2 linked regions of the Parafrankia irregularis genome follow. The protein of the gene in region 1 interacts with the protein of each later gene in a pairwise test. Links are inferred from orthologs where the notes say so. Each region holds a gene or a part of one and is shown in the gene's direction. Other genes may lie near its edges. The genes, in order: lpdA and pcrA.

Region 1 (4,095 bases):
GTCGCCGCCACCGCGCTCACCGATCTCGACGTCGACGCGATAGTGGTCGGAATAGCCAAAGGCGAGGACGGCCCGGTGCCTCTCGGCGGGACCGGGCCGCTCGACTCCGCGCTCGGTGGCCGCCTCGCCCGGATCCTCGCCGATCTCGGGGCGACCGGCGCCGCGGGCGACACCGTGCGGTTCGCGACGCTGGGAACGCTGACGGCTCCGACCGTCCTCGCGGTCGGCCTCGGCGATCACAGCACGTTCCTGCGCGACGCGGAAACCGATCACGAGGCCCTGCGGCGCGCGGCCGGCGCGGCTGTCCGGGCACTCGCCGGAACGACCCGGGTCGCCACCACGCTGGCACTCGCCGGCGGCGAGGCGAGCCCGTCGTCGCTGCGCGCGGCGGCCGAGGGATCGCTGCTGGGTGCCTATGCCTTCGACAGCCTGCGTGCCGCGTCGACCAGGCCGGCCCCCGTCCAGGAGATCGTCCTGGTGGTCGAGGAGCCGGCGGCCGTCGCCGCGGCCGAGGCCGCCCTGGCGCGTGCGGTGATCGTCAGCGAGTCCGTCGCGCTCGTCCGGGACCTGGTGAACACGCCGCCGAGCCACCTCTCCCCCGCCCGGCTGGCCGAGATCGCGGTCGAACGGGCTGGTGCCGTCGGTGTCGAGGTGACGGTGCTGGACGAGCATGCTCTCGCCGACGGGGCCTTCGGCGGCCTGCTCGGCGTCGGTCAGGGTTCGGTCAACCCTCCGCGGCTCATCCGTCTGCGCTACGCGGGCGCCGGCGAGAAGACCGCCGGCGAGAGCGACAGCGAGAGCAGGGGCAGCGGTGACGGCGCCGCCGTCGCGGCCACCGACCTGGCCCTGGTCGGCAAGGGCATCACCTTCGACTCCGGCGGCCTCTCGCTGAAGCCGCCGGTGGCCATGGAATGGATGAAGAGCGACATGGCCGGCGCGGCGTCCGTGCTCGCGTCGGTGATCGCCGCGGCCAGGCTTGGGCTTGCGATCAACCTGACCGGCTGGATGCCCTGCGCGGAGAACATGCCTTCCGGTGAGGCCATCCGGCCCTCCGACGTGATCACCCTGCGGGGCGGGAAGCGCGTCGAGGTGCTCAACACCGACGCCGAGGGCCGGCTGGTTCTCGGCGATGCGCTGGCCCGCGCCAGCGAGGACCACCCGGCACTCATCGTGGACGTCGCCACGCTCACCGGCGCGCAGATCGTGGCACTGGGCACCCGCACCAGCGGCGTCATGGGCCGCGGTGACGCACCGGACGCCGTCGTCACCGCCGCCGGGCGTGCGGGCGAGACGGTGTGGCCGATGCCGATGCCGGCGGAGCTGCGCAAGAGCCTCGACTCGGTGGTCGCCGACCTGACGAACGTCGCGCCCGGCGGCAACCGCGACGCCGGGATGCTGCTGGCCGCGCACTTCCTCGCCGCCTTCGTGCCCGAGGAGATCCCCTGGGCGCACGTCGACATCGCCGGGCCGTCCTGGAACGGCGGCGAGGCGTACGGCTACACGCCGAAGGGGGGCACGGGGGCGATCGTGCGCACCCTCGTCCAGCTGGCCGAGGACCGCGCGGCGACCTCCTGACCCCACCGGGTGGTGCTGTGTCACCCCGCTGGTCCGCGCGGTCACCCTGTGGGTTCGCGAGATCCGACCGGGCAGCCAGGTCGGGCCACCGGGGGTGAGCCGCGCCACATCTCGGTGGCGTGATGCGGCACAGTCGGCGTCGTGGAGCCCAGACAGGCCGCCTGCTCGTGAAAGACTGGACCCAGCCGGTACAGCTGTGCATGGGGGGCGTTCGTCCCCCCGATGCGCAGTCGTTCCGGCTGGGCTCACCGGCCATGACGACGGCCACGCTCCTGCCGCCGCCATGCCGGGACCCTGGCGTCCGCAAGTCGTCGAAGAAGGGACCTCGCGTGGCGGACACAGCGGCCGGTCCCGTCGATCTGGTCATCCTCGGTGGTGGCAGCGGCGGGTATGCCGCCGCGCTGCGGGCCGCGGAGCTGGGCCTGCGGGTCGTCCTGATCGAGAAGGACAAGCTCGGCGGCACCTGCCTGCACCGCGGCTGCATTCCGACCAAGGCGCTGCTGCACGCGGCCGAGGTGGCGGACACCGTCGCCGACAGCGCCGCCTTCGGGGTCCACGCGACGCTGGGCGGTATCGACCCGGCCGGCGTGGCGCGATACCGCGACTCGGTCGTGGACGGTCTGTACAAGGGGCTCACCGGGCTGGTGCACTCCCGCGGCATCGAGGTCGTCGCCGGAGCCGGCCAGGTGGTGTCCCCTACGGCGGTGGCCGTCGGGGCCCGGCTGATCGAAGGCCGGCACCTTCTGCTCGCCACCGGTTCGGCGCCGCGGACCCTGCCCGGTCTCGAGATCGACCACCGCACGGTGATCGACAGCGACGACGCGCTGGCGCTGGGGCAAGTACCCGCGTCGGTGGTCGTCCTCGGTGGTGGCGCGATCGGGTGTGAGTTCGCATCGGTCTGGCGCTCGTTCGGCGCCGAGGTGACCATCGTCGAGGCCCTGCCCCATCTGGTGCCGGCCGAGGACGAGGCCAGCTCGAAGCTGCTCGAGCGCGCCTTCGGCCGGCGCGGCATCTCACTACGTCTCGGTGTGCCGTTCGCGGACGCGAAGACCACCGACCGGGGGGTCACGGTCGTCCTCGAGGACGGAGCGACCATCGACGCCGAGCTGCTCCTGGTGGCCGTGGGGCGCGGCCCGGTCTCCGCCGGGCTCGGCCTGGAGCGCATCGGCGTCACCATCGACCGCGGCCACGTCGTCGTCGACCCCCAGCTGCGGACGAACCTGCCGACGGTCTCCGCGCTCGGGGACCTTCGGCCGGGGCCCCAGCTCGCCCACGTGGCGTTCGCCGAGGGAATCCTGGTCGCGGAGCGGCTCGCGGGGCTCGACCCGGTGCCGGTCGACTACGTGAACGTTCCGCGGGTCACGTACTCACACCCCGAGGTGGCATCCGTCGGCCTGACCGTCGCCGCCGCGCGCAAGCGTTTCGGTGAAGTCGACACCGCCACCTATCACCTGGCAGGAAACGGCAAAGCACGGATCCTGCGCTCGTCGGGAGCGGTAACCGTGGTCTCGGCGCAGGACGGGCCCGTCCTCGGCGTCCACATGGTGGGCGACCGGGTGGGCGAGTTGATCGCCGAGGCCCAGCTCATCACCAACTGGGAGGCCTACCCGACCGACGTCGCCCAGCTGATCCACCCGCACCCGACCCTCTCCGAGGCGCTCGGTGAGGCGCACCTCGCTCTCGCCGGCAAGCCACTGCACGTCCACAGTTAGCCTGCGGTGCCCGCCGTTCGTCCCTGACAGCCCGACCGGGCAGCAGGGCGCGACGTCGGGCGCGACGAAGGAGTCGTTGTCAGAATGTCAGTTTCCGTCACAATGCCCCGCCTCGGGGAGAGCGTCTCCGAGGGGACGGTCACCCGCTGGCTGAAGAAGGAAGGCGAGCGCGTCGAGGCCGACGAGCCGCTGCTGGAAGTAAGCACGGACAAGGTCGACACCGAGATCCCCGCGCCGGCCTCCGGCATCCTCGGTTCGATCAAGGTTGCCGAGGACGAGACCGTCGAGGTCGGCGTCGAACTGGCCGTGATCGAGGATGGTGCCGCCGCGGCTGCCGCCCCCAGCGCCCCGGCCGCGCAGCCCACGCCCGCCCCCGAGCCGCCGAAGGCAGTCGCTCCCCCGCCGCCGCCCGCGCCCACCCCGGCTCCGCCGCCCCCGCCGGCCCCGGCACCGGCCCCCGCGCCCGCGCCGACCCCGCCACCGCCGCCGGCCCCCGCTCCGGTTCCGTCGCAGGCTCCGGTCGCGGCGAGCACCGCGGACGCCAGCGCCGACGGCCTCGGCCGGTACGTCACGCCGCTGGTCCGCAAGATGGCCGCCGAGCTGGGTGTCGACCTCGGCATCGTGACCGGCAGTGGGCCGGGGGGGCGCATCACCAAGCAGGACATCCAGGATGCGGCGAAGGCCCCGGCGGCTCCCGCCGCGCCCGCTCCCGTGCCCGCTGCCGCTGTCGCTCGCCCGGCAGCCGCGCCGGTGCCGGCCCCCGCGGCCGCCGCAGCCGCCGCCCGTGGGCGCACCGAGAAACTCACCC
Region 2 (11,380 bases), on another replicon or contig:
CCAGTGGTGGCCTCGAGTATCTGCTCCGTGTAGAGATCAGTGCTCTTGATGTCCAGGCTCTCGTCGGGGTTGAGCTTCTCCCGGAAGCGGCTGAGCTGAGCGGGAGTCGCGTCTTCCTCGAACGCGCGGACCAACTCGATCCGCTGTGAGTGAGCGGTGAGGAACTCGCGGTAGTCATCGGTCGAGAATGGATCAGCGCTCAGGATGACGCTGTACGCGAGGGTCTGCGTCGTCGCGATTTCCTCGTTCGCGCGAACGAGGTGATCGGCGGCGTTGACGCTGCGCAGCAGCGTCGGATCGTCATTTCCCTGGGGGATCAGGACCACCAGGTCGATCAGGGAGGTGATCAGGGGCGAGTATGCGGCGCGCACCGAGCTCGGGTCCGCCATGGTGGTGCTGGCCTTGCGCAGGTTGGCCAGATGGCCCAGGGCGTTGGTGGTGTCACGCAGCGAGTTGCGGACCTCGGGCCCGAAGGACCCCTGGTGCCGCTTGACGATGTTCTGGTAGCTGGTGAGCGCGTCGTTCGTCGCCGTCTGCCGGGCGGCTACGGACGCCACGGCACTGCTCCCGCTGCCGCCACCGCTGCTGCTGCCGCTGGAGGCGATCCTGCCGGCGGTGTAGGTCCGCTCCTCCTGCAGGGCGTGGACGAGGGTGGACGCCGATCGGTTGATCTCGATGAGGTCGCGGATCCGGTTGACGTCCCGAGTGCTGGTCAGCACGGAGGCCGCCTGGATCGAGGAGTTGACCAGGATGGCCACGACGGGCACGGCGAGAATCGCGATCAGCTTGGTGCGTACCCGCCAGTTGGTCGGGTCGGTCACCGTCTGACGAAGGCCGCGCCCACCGGCTCGTTCCGGTCGTGGCGGCGTCGGGGGCTGGTCGCCGTGGTGTCCGTTGTCTTCCACGGACGAACCAGCGGCAGCCATGGGCGGCTGGTCTGTGGCCATGCCCGTGCTGCTGGCCATCGGTTGTCTGCGCACGTACCTTCGCAACCTCTCCGCCAGCCTCCCGGAACAGGTCGTACCAGGATGGCTCGGTATCGGGCCCGGATGTCCCTCACAACGCACCTTAGCGGGACGTAGTGAGCATCCGAAAGGCGCCCACCGTACGCCCGTTGTGGGTCACGGGCCAGTTGTGGGCGGTTTGCGCCCGAGTTTGTCACCGATGCCCATCTCGGTGGGCACTGTGGGTCGAGCTGATCGATGGGTTGGCCGCATCGATCGCGGGTGAGGACGTTCATGGACCTTTCGATGGGATCACGCATCATGGACTTCGCGAGTCCTTCGCCGGTCGGTTCGTCCGGACGAGCCGAAGACGCCTCCAATGTGCCGCCGCCGGGCGACGCGTGCCACCCGGCACGCATCCGCGTCGGCGTCCGTAGGCTTGATGAGTGAACGAGTCACCTCGTGGCAGCTATGGCTCCACCGATGCACATCCCGGATACGACACCGTTCTTGTGATCGACTTCGGCGCGCAGTACGCCCAGTTGATCGCTCGCCGTGTGCGTGAGTGCCATGTGTACTCGGAGATCGTCCCGTGGGATATGCCGGTCGCGGAGATCCTGGCTCGCCGTCCGGCAGCGTTGATCCTTTCGGGTGGCCCGAAGTCGGTCTACTCGCCGGGCGCCCCGCGGGTCGATCCGGCCCTCTTCTCCGCCGGGATCCCGGTCCTCGGGATCTGCTACGGCCACCAGGTGATGGCCCAGGCGCTGGAGGGGACGGTCGCGCGTACCGGCACCGCCGAGTACGGGGCGACCCGCCTGCAGGTGAGCGACCCCGGAGTGCTCTTCGACGGGCTCGCCGTCTCCCAGCAGGTGTGGATGTCCCACGGTGACTCGGTGACGGCGGCGCCCCCCGGGTTCAGGGTGACCGCCTCGACCCCGTCGACGCCGGTCGCGGCGTTCGAGGATCCCGATCGTCGCCTCTACGGCGTGCAGTTCCATCCCGAGGTCGTCCACAGCGAGCGGGGGATGGACGTCCTGCGTCACTTCCTGCTCGCGGGAGCGGGCTGCCGGCCGTCCTGGACGATGCTCAACATCGTCGACGAGGCGGTCGCCGCCGTGCGCAAGCAGGTGGGCGGCGGTCGCCTCATCTGCGGTCTGTCTGGCGGCGTCGACTCGGCGGTGGCGGCCGCGTTGGTGCAGCGGGCCGTCGGGGATGCGTTGACCTGCGTGTTCGTCGACCACGGCCTGCTCCGGGCGGGGGAGGCCGAGCAGGTCGAACGCGACTTCGTCGCCTCGACCGGCGTCGAACTGGTGCACGTGAAGGCGGCCGACCGGTTCGCGGCGGCACTGGCCGGTGTCACCGATCCCGAGCAGAAGCGGAAGATCATCGGCCGCGAGTTCATCCGGGTCTTCGAGGAGGCCGCACGCGAGCTCGACGCGCGGGCCGAGGCCGAGGGCGCCAGGATCGGATTCCTTGTGCAGGGCACGCTGTATCCCGACGTCATCGAGTCGGGCTCGCCGACCGCGGCAAAGATCAAGTCCCATCACAATGTCGGTGGCCTTCCCGACGACCTGCAGTTCGCGCTGGTCGAGCCACTGCGCACGCTTTTCAAGGACGAGGTCCGCCACCTCGGCGAGGAACTCGGGCTCCCCGAGGAGATCGTCTGGCGCCAGCCTTTCCCCGGGCCCGGGCTGGCCGTGCGGATCATCGGCGAGGTGACGCCCGAGCGGCTCGACATCGTGCGTGCCGCAGACGCGGTGGTCCGCGAGGAGATCCGCCGGGCCGGGCTCGACCGCGAGATCTGGCAGGTCTTCGCGGTGCTGCTCGCGGATGTTCGGTCGGTGGGGGTCCAGGGCGACGAGCGGACCTACGGTTGCCCGGTGGTTCTTCGTGCCGTGACCAGTGAGGACGCGATGACGGCCGACTGGGCCCGGCTGCCTGCCGCGTTGCTGGAGCGCATCAGCAACCGGGTCGTCAACGAGGTGCCGCAGGTGAACCGGGTCGTCTACGACATCACGTCGAAGCCGCCCGGCACGATTGAGTGGGAGTAAGGCGATCGGTTTCGGTGTGGCCGGTGGTCCGCCGGCTACACCGCTGGACCGTCGGCGGGCGGTCTTGGCGTCAGGTGTTGGGGGTTACATGTCCCAATATTGCGGTCGGGCGTCGATCGTCGTTGGTTTTGTGTCGTTTCGTGACTGTTTGTGGGTTCGCAGTGGCCCGTCGGCATGGTGCATGGGCGACGATGCATTCTGCGGATGTCCGTCTGGAGGCTCTCCGGGGGTTGACCTCGGTGCGGACTTCATAGACCTGTCCGGCCTAGTCCGGTGCCATCGTGAGCCACCCGCACTCGGTCGGGACATAGGTTTGGTTGCGCCGGCGGATGGTATTCCCGCTCGGATGTTCGAGGCGACTTCATACGATCCCGGCGGCCGGTGTTTTGTGTCGGGGAGTCGCCGCTCGGTGGCGATAAACCTCCGAAGCGATCCGGTGATTCACCGTGGGGAACATAGCGAACCGGACATTACGGATATTTAGTGGAGTATGAGGTGCTGCCTTCGGTTCACAACGGCGATCGCGTCGGAGTGGAACCGCCCGGTGTCGGGCTGGTCGCGGGCGGCTCGGTCGCCCGGACGAAGCGTCCCCTGCCGGCCGGCCGGTTTGACTACGTCCGCGCCGCGGCGCACTCTAGAGGTGTGCCGCTGTTCCTCATGGTGATTACGTAGGCGCGCGACCGCCCGAGAGGGTCGCGCGCCAAGCCCTTCCGCCCATCGGCGGGGGGCTTTTTTGTTTGCCGCGGCCGCAGGGGTGAGGTGGCCGCCGAGCCACCAGGAGAGTGTCGATGACATCACCATCAGTAAGAAGGCCGCCGGCTGATGGCGCCGGGTCGTCCCGCGCGGACGACCCGACCGACGCCGACGGCGCCGGAGAACGTCAGGGCGGGGCAACGGGGGCCCTCGCCCGGATCAGTCCGCAGTCAGCCGTGCCGGCGCCCGAACGCGCCCGAGGCACGCTGCCCGCCCGCCGCCCGTCCGGTGGGCGCACCGCTCCCCGCGCCCGCGGTTGTGACGCGGCCGGGCTGCGTCCCGCCGGCCTTGCTGGCAGCTTGGGACTGGCTGGCAGCTCGGGGCTGGCTGGCACCGCTGGGCTGGCTGGCAGCTTCGGCCTGTCCGGCGGTCCTGTCCGCGCTGGCGTTTCCGGCCTGCCGGTCGATCTCGCCGAGGTCACCGCGGCCGCCGGGCGGCTGGGCGGTGTGGCGCGTCGTACCCGGGTCGTGCCGGCGGCCGGGAGTCTGACCGGGCATGTCGGTGCGCCGGTCTGGCTCAAGTGCGAGCACGAGCAGCACACCGGTTCCTTCAAGCTGCGGGGCGCGTTCAACCGGATCGCGACCGCGGGGCCGCGGGCACGCGCGCGGGGAGTCGTCGCGGCGAGCGCCGGCAACCACGCCCAGGGCGTCGCCTTCGCGGCGGCTCATTTCGGCGTCGCCGCGACCATCTTCGTGCCCGAGGGCGCGAACCCGGCCAAGGTCGCGCGTACCCGTGCGCTGGGCGCCCGCGTCGAGCACGTACCGGGGGGCGTCGACGCCGCGCTGCGAGCCGCCGACGCCTACGCCGCCGCCAGCGGTGGCCTGCTGGTCCACCCGTTCGACGACGCGGCTGTCATCGCGGGCCAGGCAACGATCGGGCTGGAGCTCCTGGAACAGGTGCCGGAGCTCTCGACAGTGATCGTCGGGGTCGGTGGTGGGGGTCTGCTGAGTGGTCTGGCGGTGGCGCTCAGTGGCCTGCGGCCGGACGTACGCGTGATCGGCGTTCAGGCGGCCGCCGCGCCGGCGTTCGCGTCGTCCTTTCACACCGCCCGCCGTCTGGTCGTCCCACCGGGCGCTGCCGGTAGCGGCGCGGGCTGCCTCGCCGATGCCGGCCAGGCCGGGGCAGCCACGGGAACCGTGGCCGACGGCATGGCGGTCGGCGCGCCCGGCCGGCTTACCCTGGCACTGGCCGAACGGCTGGTGGACGACGTCGTCACGGTCGACGAGGACGCGTTCTGGGAGGCGATGGTCGCGCTGCGGCGGTCGGGCCACCGGGTGGAGCCCGCGGGAGCCGCCGGCGTCGCGGCCCTGCTGCGGATGCCCGAGCTCGCGGGCGGTGTCACGGCGGTGGTGCTCTCCGGCGGCAATCTCGACCCCGCGGTGGACACCAGGGTGGCCGCGCTCGCGGCCGACGCGTCCGCCGGCGCTCGGACGAACGCGCCTGGGTGACCGCGACTGGGCGACCGCGTCCGGGTGAAAGCATCCGGACCCGAACGCCGACCCGCGGGCCGCGCATGGAAGTGTCGGACCCGCCCGGCATCATGGCGCTGTGGTTGAGCTGGCCACCGCGTCGGGCGGTTCGTCCGTCGAACGTACGATCGAGGTCTGATGAGCACTCTTTTCGACGACACCTTTGGCCCTGAATCGCTGGTCGACGGTCTGGCACCCCTTGGTGGCGCGGGCTCGCGGGAGGGTGCGGCGGCCGGCGGTGCGGCGCGCGGCGGGGCCGCCGGCGGCGGTCGGGCGTCGGGCGACTTCGGCCCGGCGGTGCTCGAGGCCGGGGCGGGTCGCCCCAGGCCGCCTCGGCTCGACCCGGGCGAACTGCTGGAGGGGCTCAACCCGCAGCAGCACGCGGCGGTGGTGCACGCGGGCGCGCCGTTGCTCGTCGTCGCCGGTGCGGGCTCGGGCAAGACCCGGGTGCTGACCCACCGCATCGCCTACCTGCTCGCGGCGCGTGGCGTGCGGCCGGGCGAGATCCTCGCGATCACGTTCACGAACAAGGCCGCGGGGGAGATGAAGGAGCGCGTCGAGGCGCTCGTCGGCGGGCGGGCCAGAGCGATGTGGGTGAGCACGTTCCACTCGGCCTGCGTGCGCATTCTGCGCTCGGAGGCGGCGCGGCTCGGGTACGCCTCCTCCTTCTCCATCTACGACGCGGCGGATGCCCAGCGCCTGCTCACGTTGGTCACCCGCGATCTCGACCTCGACCCCAAGCGCCACACCGCCAAGGCGCTCGCGGTGGCGATCAGCGCTCTGAAGAACGAACTCGTCGACTGGGAGACGGCCCGGGACCGGGCCGCGAGCCACATCGAGCGAACCGTCGCCGAGGTGTACGCCTCCTACCAGCAGCGGCTCGCACAGGCGAACGCGCTGGACTTCGACGATCTGATCATGATGACGGTCAACCTGCTCCAGGCGTTCCCCGACGTCGCCGAGCACTACCGGCGGCGGTTCCGCCACGTGCTCGTCGACGAATACCAGGACACCAACCACGCCCAGTACGTCCTCGTCCGCGAGCTGGTCGGCCGCCCTGGTCCGGCCGGGAGCACGGGGGCGGGGGCCGAGTCGGCGGCGGTGGGCCAGCACGGCACGGGCGGCGAGGACGCTGCCGGGCTGGCGGGAGCGGAGTACGGCGGTGGCGGTCCGGTCCCCGCCTCCGGCGCCCTGCCGCCGGCGGAGCTGTGTGTGGTCGGGGACGCCGACCAGTCGATCTACGCCTTCCGCGGGGCGAACATCCGCAACATCGTCGAGTTCGAGCAGGACTACCCGAACGCGGCCGTCATCCTGCTGGAGCAGAACTACCGGTCCACCCAGACGATCCTCTCCGCGGCGAACGCGGTGATCGCGCGCAACGCCCAGCGCAAGGCGAAGCGCCTGTGGTCGGATGCCGGTGACGGGGAGCGGATCGTCGGCTTCGTCGCCGACAACGAGCATGACGAGGCCGCCTTCGTCGCGGAGGAGATCGACCGGCTCAGCGACGACAAGCTCGCCCGGCCGGCGGATGTGGCGGTCTTCTACCGGACGAACGCCCAGAGTCGGGTGTTCGAGGAGATCTTCATCCGGGTCGGGCTGCCGTACCGGGTGGTCGGCGGCGTCCGGTTCTACGAGCGCCGCGAGATCCGTGACCTGCTCGCCTACCTGCGGGTGCTGGCGAACCCGACGGACACGGTGAACCTGCGGCGGATTCTCAACGTTCCGCGCCGCGGGATCGGTGACCGCGCCGAGGCGATGATCTCGGCCTTCGCGGAGCGCGAGCGCATCCCGTTCGCCGACGCACTCGCCCGGGTGGACGAGGTGCCCGGGGTGGCGACCAGATCGGCCCGGTCGGTCCGGGACTTCGTGGCGCTGCTGGGCGATCTGCGTGACCTGCTGCCGAGCGGCCCACTGGCCGTGATCGAGGCGGTGCTGGAGCGGACGGGCTATCTCTCCGAGCTCGTCGCTGAGGACACCATCGAGGCCCAGGGGCGGGTCGAGAACCTGCGGGAGCTCGTCGGGGTGGTCCAGGAGTTCACCGAACGGCGTCCCGACGGCAGTCTGGCCGAGTTCCTGGAGCAGGTCTCGCTCGTCGCGGACGCGGACCAGATCCCCGACGACGACGGCTCCGACGGCGTCGTCACGCTGATGACGCTGCACAGCGCGAAGGGCCTGGAGTTCCCGGTCGTGTTCCTCACCGGGCTGGAGGACGGTGTCTTCCCGCACCTGCGCACGCTCGGGGATCCGACCGAGCTGGAGGAGGAACGGCGGCTGGCGTATGTGGGTGTCACCCGGGCCAGGGCACGGCTGTACCTCACCCGGGCCCAGGTCCGCAGCGCCTGGGGGCAGCCGGCCTACAACCCGCCCTCCCGGTTCCTCGGCGAGGTTCCGGATGCGCTCGTCGAATGGCGCCGGCTGCCCGAGCCGGCTCCGGCCACCAACAGCGGGCGCTTCGCCGGCTCAGGCGCGGGCTCGGGCGGGGCAGGCGGCTTCGGTGGCGCCGGTGCGAGGCCGGTGAACTCCCCGTTCGGGGCGAAAAGCTCCCGGCCGGCCGCGCGCCCGATCATCGACCTGAATCCCGGCGACCGGGTCACCCATGACACGTTCGGCCTCGGGGTCGTCGTGGCGACGAGCGGAGTCGGTGACTCCCGCCAGGCCAAGATCGACTTCGGCTCCGACGCCGGGACGAAGGATCTCCTGCTGCGGTACGCGCCGGTGGAGAAGCTCTGAGCCGAGGCCTCCGGCCACGCGGCCCCGGCCCCCGTGCTGCCGCGCCCAGCGCGGGCGGCAGCGGGGTCGGGGGCACGGCTCAGTACGTGACCCCGTGGCCCGCGAGCCAGGCGAGGGGGTCGACCTTCGTCCCGTACTGCCCGTTGAGACGGACCTCGAAGTGCAGGTGCGGGCCGGTGGATTTCCCGGTGTTCCCCTCCAGGCCGATCTGCTCGCCGGTGTCGACCTCCTGGCCGACCCGGACGTCGATGCGTGACATGTGGCCGTAGCTGGTCACCACGTTGTTCTCGTGCATGATCTGCACGAAGTTTCCGTAGCCGGTCTCCCAGCCCGCGTAGATGATCGTCCCGCGGTGTGCCGCGTGGATGGTCGTTCCGTGGGGAGCGCCGAAATCCACGCCGATGTGGTGGTTCGAGCCGCCGAATCCCTGGGTGACGCGGGCCTCGATCGGGCGAACCCAACGTGCCGCTGCCACCCGTTCCGCCTCCGCGGCGGCCGCGGCGTCGCGCTGGGCCAGCGCGACGGCTGCCACCCGGGTGGCGACCAGGTCCTTCGCCTCGAGCAGCTCGGCCATCCGGCGTTGGTCGTCGGACACCTCGGTGTCGATCGGCCCGCTCAGATCATCCGCGCCCGCCGTGGACACGACCTGCACGGTGCCGGACTGGCCCGCTGATGCTCCGCTCGCGGACGCCGCCAGCGTGCTGCCGGTCCGTCCCGGCTGGTGCTGGGCCGTGGTCTCGGAATGCGCGATGCCGGTGGCATTGATGAGCACGAGGCCGATGGTCGAGACGACCGCGGTGGCGGCGCCCGTACGTCGCAGCTGCACGGAGACGAAACCCGATCTTCCGGGTACGGACTCGTCCCACTCGTCGGCGACTGAGGCGTTCCGACGTGGGTGCGTTCCGTGCTCGGATCTCGGGAACGGCGGTCGTGTCAACACGCACTCCCCTGGTCACAAGGCACCCGTCGGACGAACCAGCCGGGTGGGAGGGCCCTTAAACCGATGAGGAGGTTACACCGTCTCTTTCTGGCAGATAGTTCCAACTAGCCGTAAAGATGTGGCACTTTCGGGCTGGTCAGTCGCCAGACCTGTCGCCGCCGTTGCCTGCGGCGCTCCCGCTACGGGTGCCGCCGGTGCTGGTGCCGGTGCCGGTACGGCTGGTGCCAGCACGGCTGGTGCCAGCACGGCTGGTGCTGGCGGCTGAGCCGGGGTGAGTAGACGGGTGGTCAGCTGCGCCACCGCGCCGCAGAACGGAAGACCGTGGTGCCCGACGCCGTCCACCAGGACGTTCTCGGTGTGCAGGTCGGGGTGGTTGAGCCTGGCCTCGTCCGGTCGCACCACCGTGTCCAGGCTGCCGGCGACGGCGACGAACCTGGTACGCAGGCCCGGGGCCGGTTCGGCGAGCTCCTCCAACAGGGCGGACCCCGGCCGCAGCTGGGCCAGCACCCGGTACGCGACCGCCCTTGGCAGGCGGCTGGCGAGCCGGGTGCCGTTGTGGGGCGACGCCAGCGTGATCAGGGTGCGCACGTACTCGTCCCCGCCGAGTCGCTGGACGTAGTACCGCGCCACCAGGCCGCCGAGCGAATGGGCGACGATGTTCACGTCCGGGTGCCCGTGCCGCCGGGCGGCCTGCTCGACCGCGGCCGCGAGCGCTTCGGCTGCGGCCTGGACGCTGGTCGCGAACAACGGCACGTCCACCGAGGTCACGGTGGTGAATCCGCGGCGGCGCAGGGAACGCTCAAGGCGCGCGAACACCGACCGGTTGTCCACCAGGCCGTGGACGAGCAGGACGGGCGTCCCGGCGGTCGCCGGATCGCCGACGATCAGGCCGCGTTGGAGCGGGGTCAGGTCCGCCAGGCGGTAGCGGTCGGTGGGGCCTTCGTCGCGGCGCCGCCCGACCACGGCAGCCGGGTAGAGGGCTGCGTGCGTCGCGATACAGGCCGCCTCGACCATGAGGCCCTTCACACCGTCGAACTGCGTGGCCCCGAGTCGGGTGAACAGTCGGGTGTCGATGACCGTCCCCTTCGTGAGGACCTGTCCTCGTGGCAGGTTGGGCAAACGACGTTACTGAAAGCCAACCAAGCCTGTCGACCATTTGTCATGCCTTGCCGCAAGACGGACATCCGCGTCACGAAGAGTGAGGTCACGCAGAAGATCCGCGACCCGTAGTGCCAGCCCGGGCAGGTCAGCGTCACAGCGCTCCAGGACGGCATCGGCGAAACCCAGGGCGAGCAGGTCGTAGGGCCGCAGCCCCGCGCTGTCCGCCGCCGCCGCGAGGTCGATGCGCAGGGTCGTGGCCGCACCTTCGGGCGCCAGTGCGGTCAGGTACCCATCCGGCGAAACCAGGACGACATCGGCACAGGCCGCCGCGAGTGCCCCGCCGGAGCCGCCCTCACCGACGATGATCGAGATGGTCGGGGAAGGACAGGCGAGCACCGCAGCCATGGCCGCACCGATCTGGGGCGCGATTCCCGCGGCCTCGGCGGCCGGTCCGCAGGCCGCACCCGGGGTGTCAACCAGGGTCAGCAACGGCAGGCTGAGCCTGCCCGCGAGACGGGCCGCCCTCGAGAGCAGGCGGTAGCCGTCCGGCCCTGGCGCACCACCGCGCTGCGCGGCCACCGCCACTCCCACGGCGGCGAGCCCCGTGGGCAGCAGCCCGATCCGGGCCCGCACCGTCCGGTCCGGCCCAACCAGGTCGACGCCGGCCGTCAGCAGGTCGGCCAGGATCACGCCGGCGGGTCGGCGCGGCCCCTCCCTGGCCGCCAGCACCTGCTCCCAGCCGCTCCGGCGCGGGCCCGGTGCCTCACCCGCGAGCGGTGCCTGGCCGGCGGGAGCCTGGCCGACGGGTGGCCGATCGGGTGGTGCGACCGCGCGCAGTGCGTGGCCGAGCCAGCTGGCCACGGCCGACGGCTCCACGGCGGCGTCCACCAGGCCGGCGGCCGCGGCGGCCAGTGCCGTGTGGCTGTCGCTGGGCGGGAGCGCGCCGGTCACGGCGGCCACGACTCTGGGCCCGGAGAAGCCAACCGTCGCGCCGAGGACCGCGCAGCGCAGATCGGCCTGGGAGCCGACGGTCACCCACATGCCGCCGGTGGTGGGCTGGTCGGAGACTGCGATGTGCCCGAGACCCGCCGCGGCCAGCTGGCCGAGCGCGATGGACACCCGGGCCAGGCCGACCAGGCCGGCGACGCCTTCCTGCAGCCGGGTTCCGCCACTTCGCACGAGCGACACGAGCGGGCGGCGGGCCGCGATGGCCGCGTTCACCGCCGCGGTGAACGCGGTCGCGTCCGCCTCGCCGAAGCTGCCGCCGTGGATGGTGAAGTCCCAGACCGCGACCACGGCCGGTGTGCCCTCGACGGGGCCGGTGCCCCACCACAATGCCGGGCGGCCGTCGTAGTCCGGCCAGCCCAGGCGGTTGGGCGCCGCCGGGCCACC

The links.
Region 2: the proteins of lpdA (region 1) and pcrA interact in binary tests that used the Escherichia coli proteins (3 or more experiments, as listed by UniProt). The link is inferred for Parafrankia irregularis from one-to-one orthologs.

The regions. Positions count from the first base shown.
Region 1 is NZ_FAOZ01000035.1:45,204-49,298, forward strand. The notes cover bases 1,171-4,095. They hold lpdA (dihydrolipoyl dehydrogenase), read left to right. Parts: upstream 1,171-1,904; coding sequence 1,905-3,287; downstream 3,288-4,095. Other genes in these bases: AWX74_RS32850 (leucyl aminopeptidase), read left to right, coding at 1,171-1,575; sucB (2-oxoglutarate dehydrogenase, E2 component, dihydrolipoamide succinyltransferase), read left to right, coding at 3,372-4,095. Also shown: more of AWX74_RS32850, read left to right, coding at 1-1,170. UniProt on the Escherichia coli protein: Lipoamide dehydrogenase is a component of the glycine cleavage system as well as of the alpha-ketoacid dehydrogenase complexes.
Region 2 is NZ_FAOZ01000002.1:407,639-419,018, forward strand. What follows is about bases 5,032-8,151. They hold pcrA (DNA helicase PcrA), read left to right. Parts: upstream 5,032-5,355; coding sequence 5,356-7,947; downstream 7,948-8,151. Other genes in these bases: AWX74_RS04370 (threonine ammonia-lyase), read left to right, coding at 5,032-5,196; AWX74_RS04380 (M23 family metallopeptidase), read right to left, coding at 8,027-8,151. Outside these bases: AWX74_RS04355 (nitrate- and nitrite sensing domain-containing protein), read right to left, coding at 1-965; guaA (glutamine-hydrolyzing GMP synthase), read left to right, coding at 1,391-2,995; more of AWX74_RS04370, read left to right, coding at 3,784-5,031; more of AWX74_RS04380, read right to left, coding at 8,152-8,773; AWX74_RS04385 (lipase family alpha/beta hydrolase), read right to left, coding at 8,960-10,006; AWX74_RS04390 (carboxyl transferase domain-containing protein), read right to left, coding at 10,013-11,380. UniProt on the Escherichia coli protein: A helicase with DNA-dependent ATPase activity. Unwinds DNA duplexes with 3'-5' polarity. Translocates on single-stranded DNA with 3'-5' polarity. Initiates unwinding more efficiently from a nicked substrate than double-stranded DNA.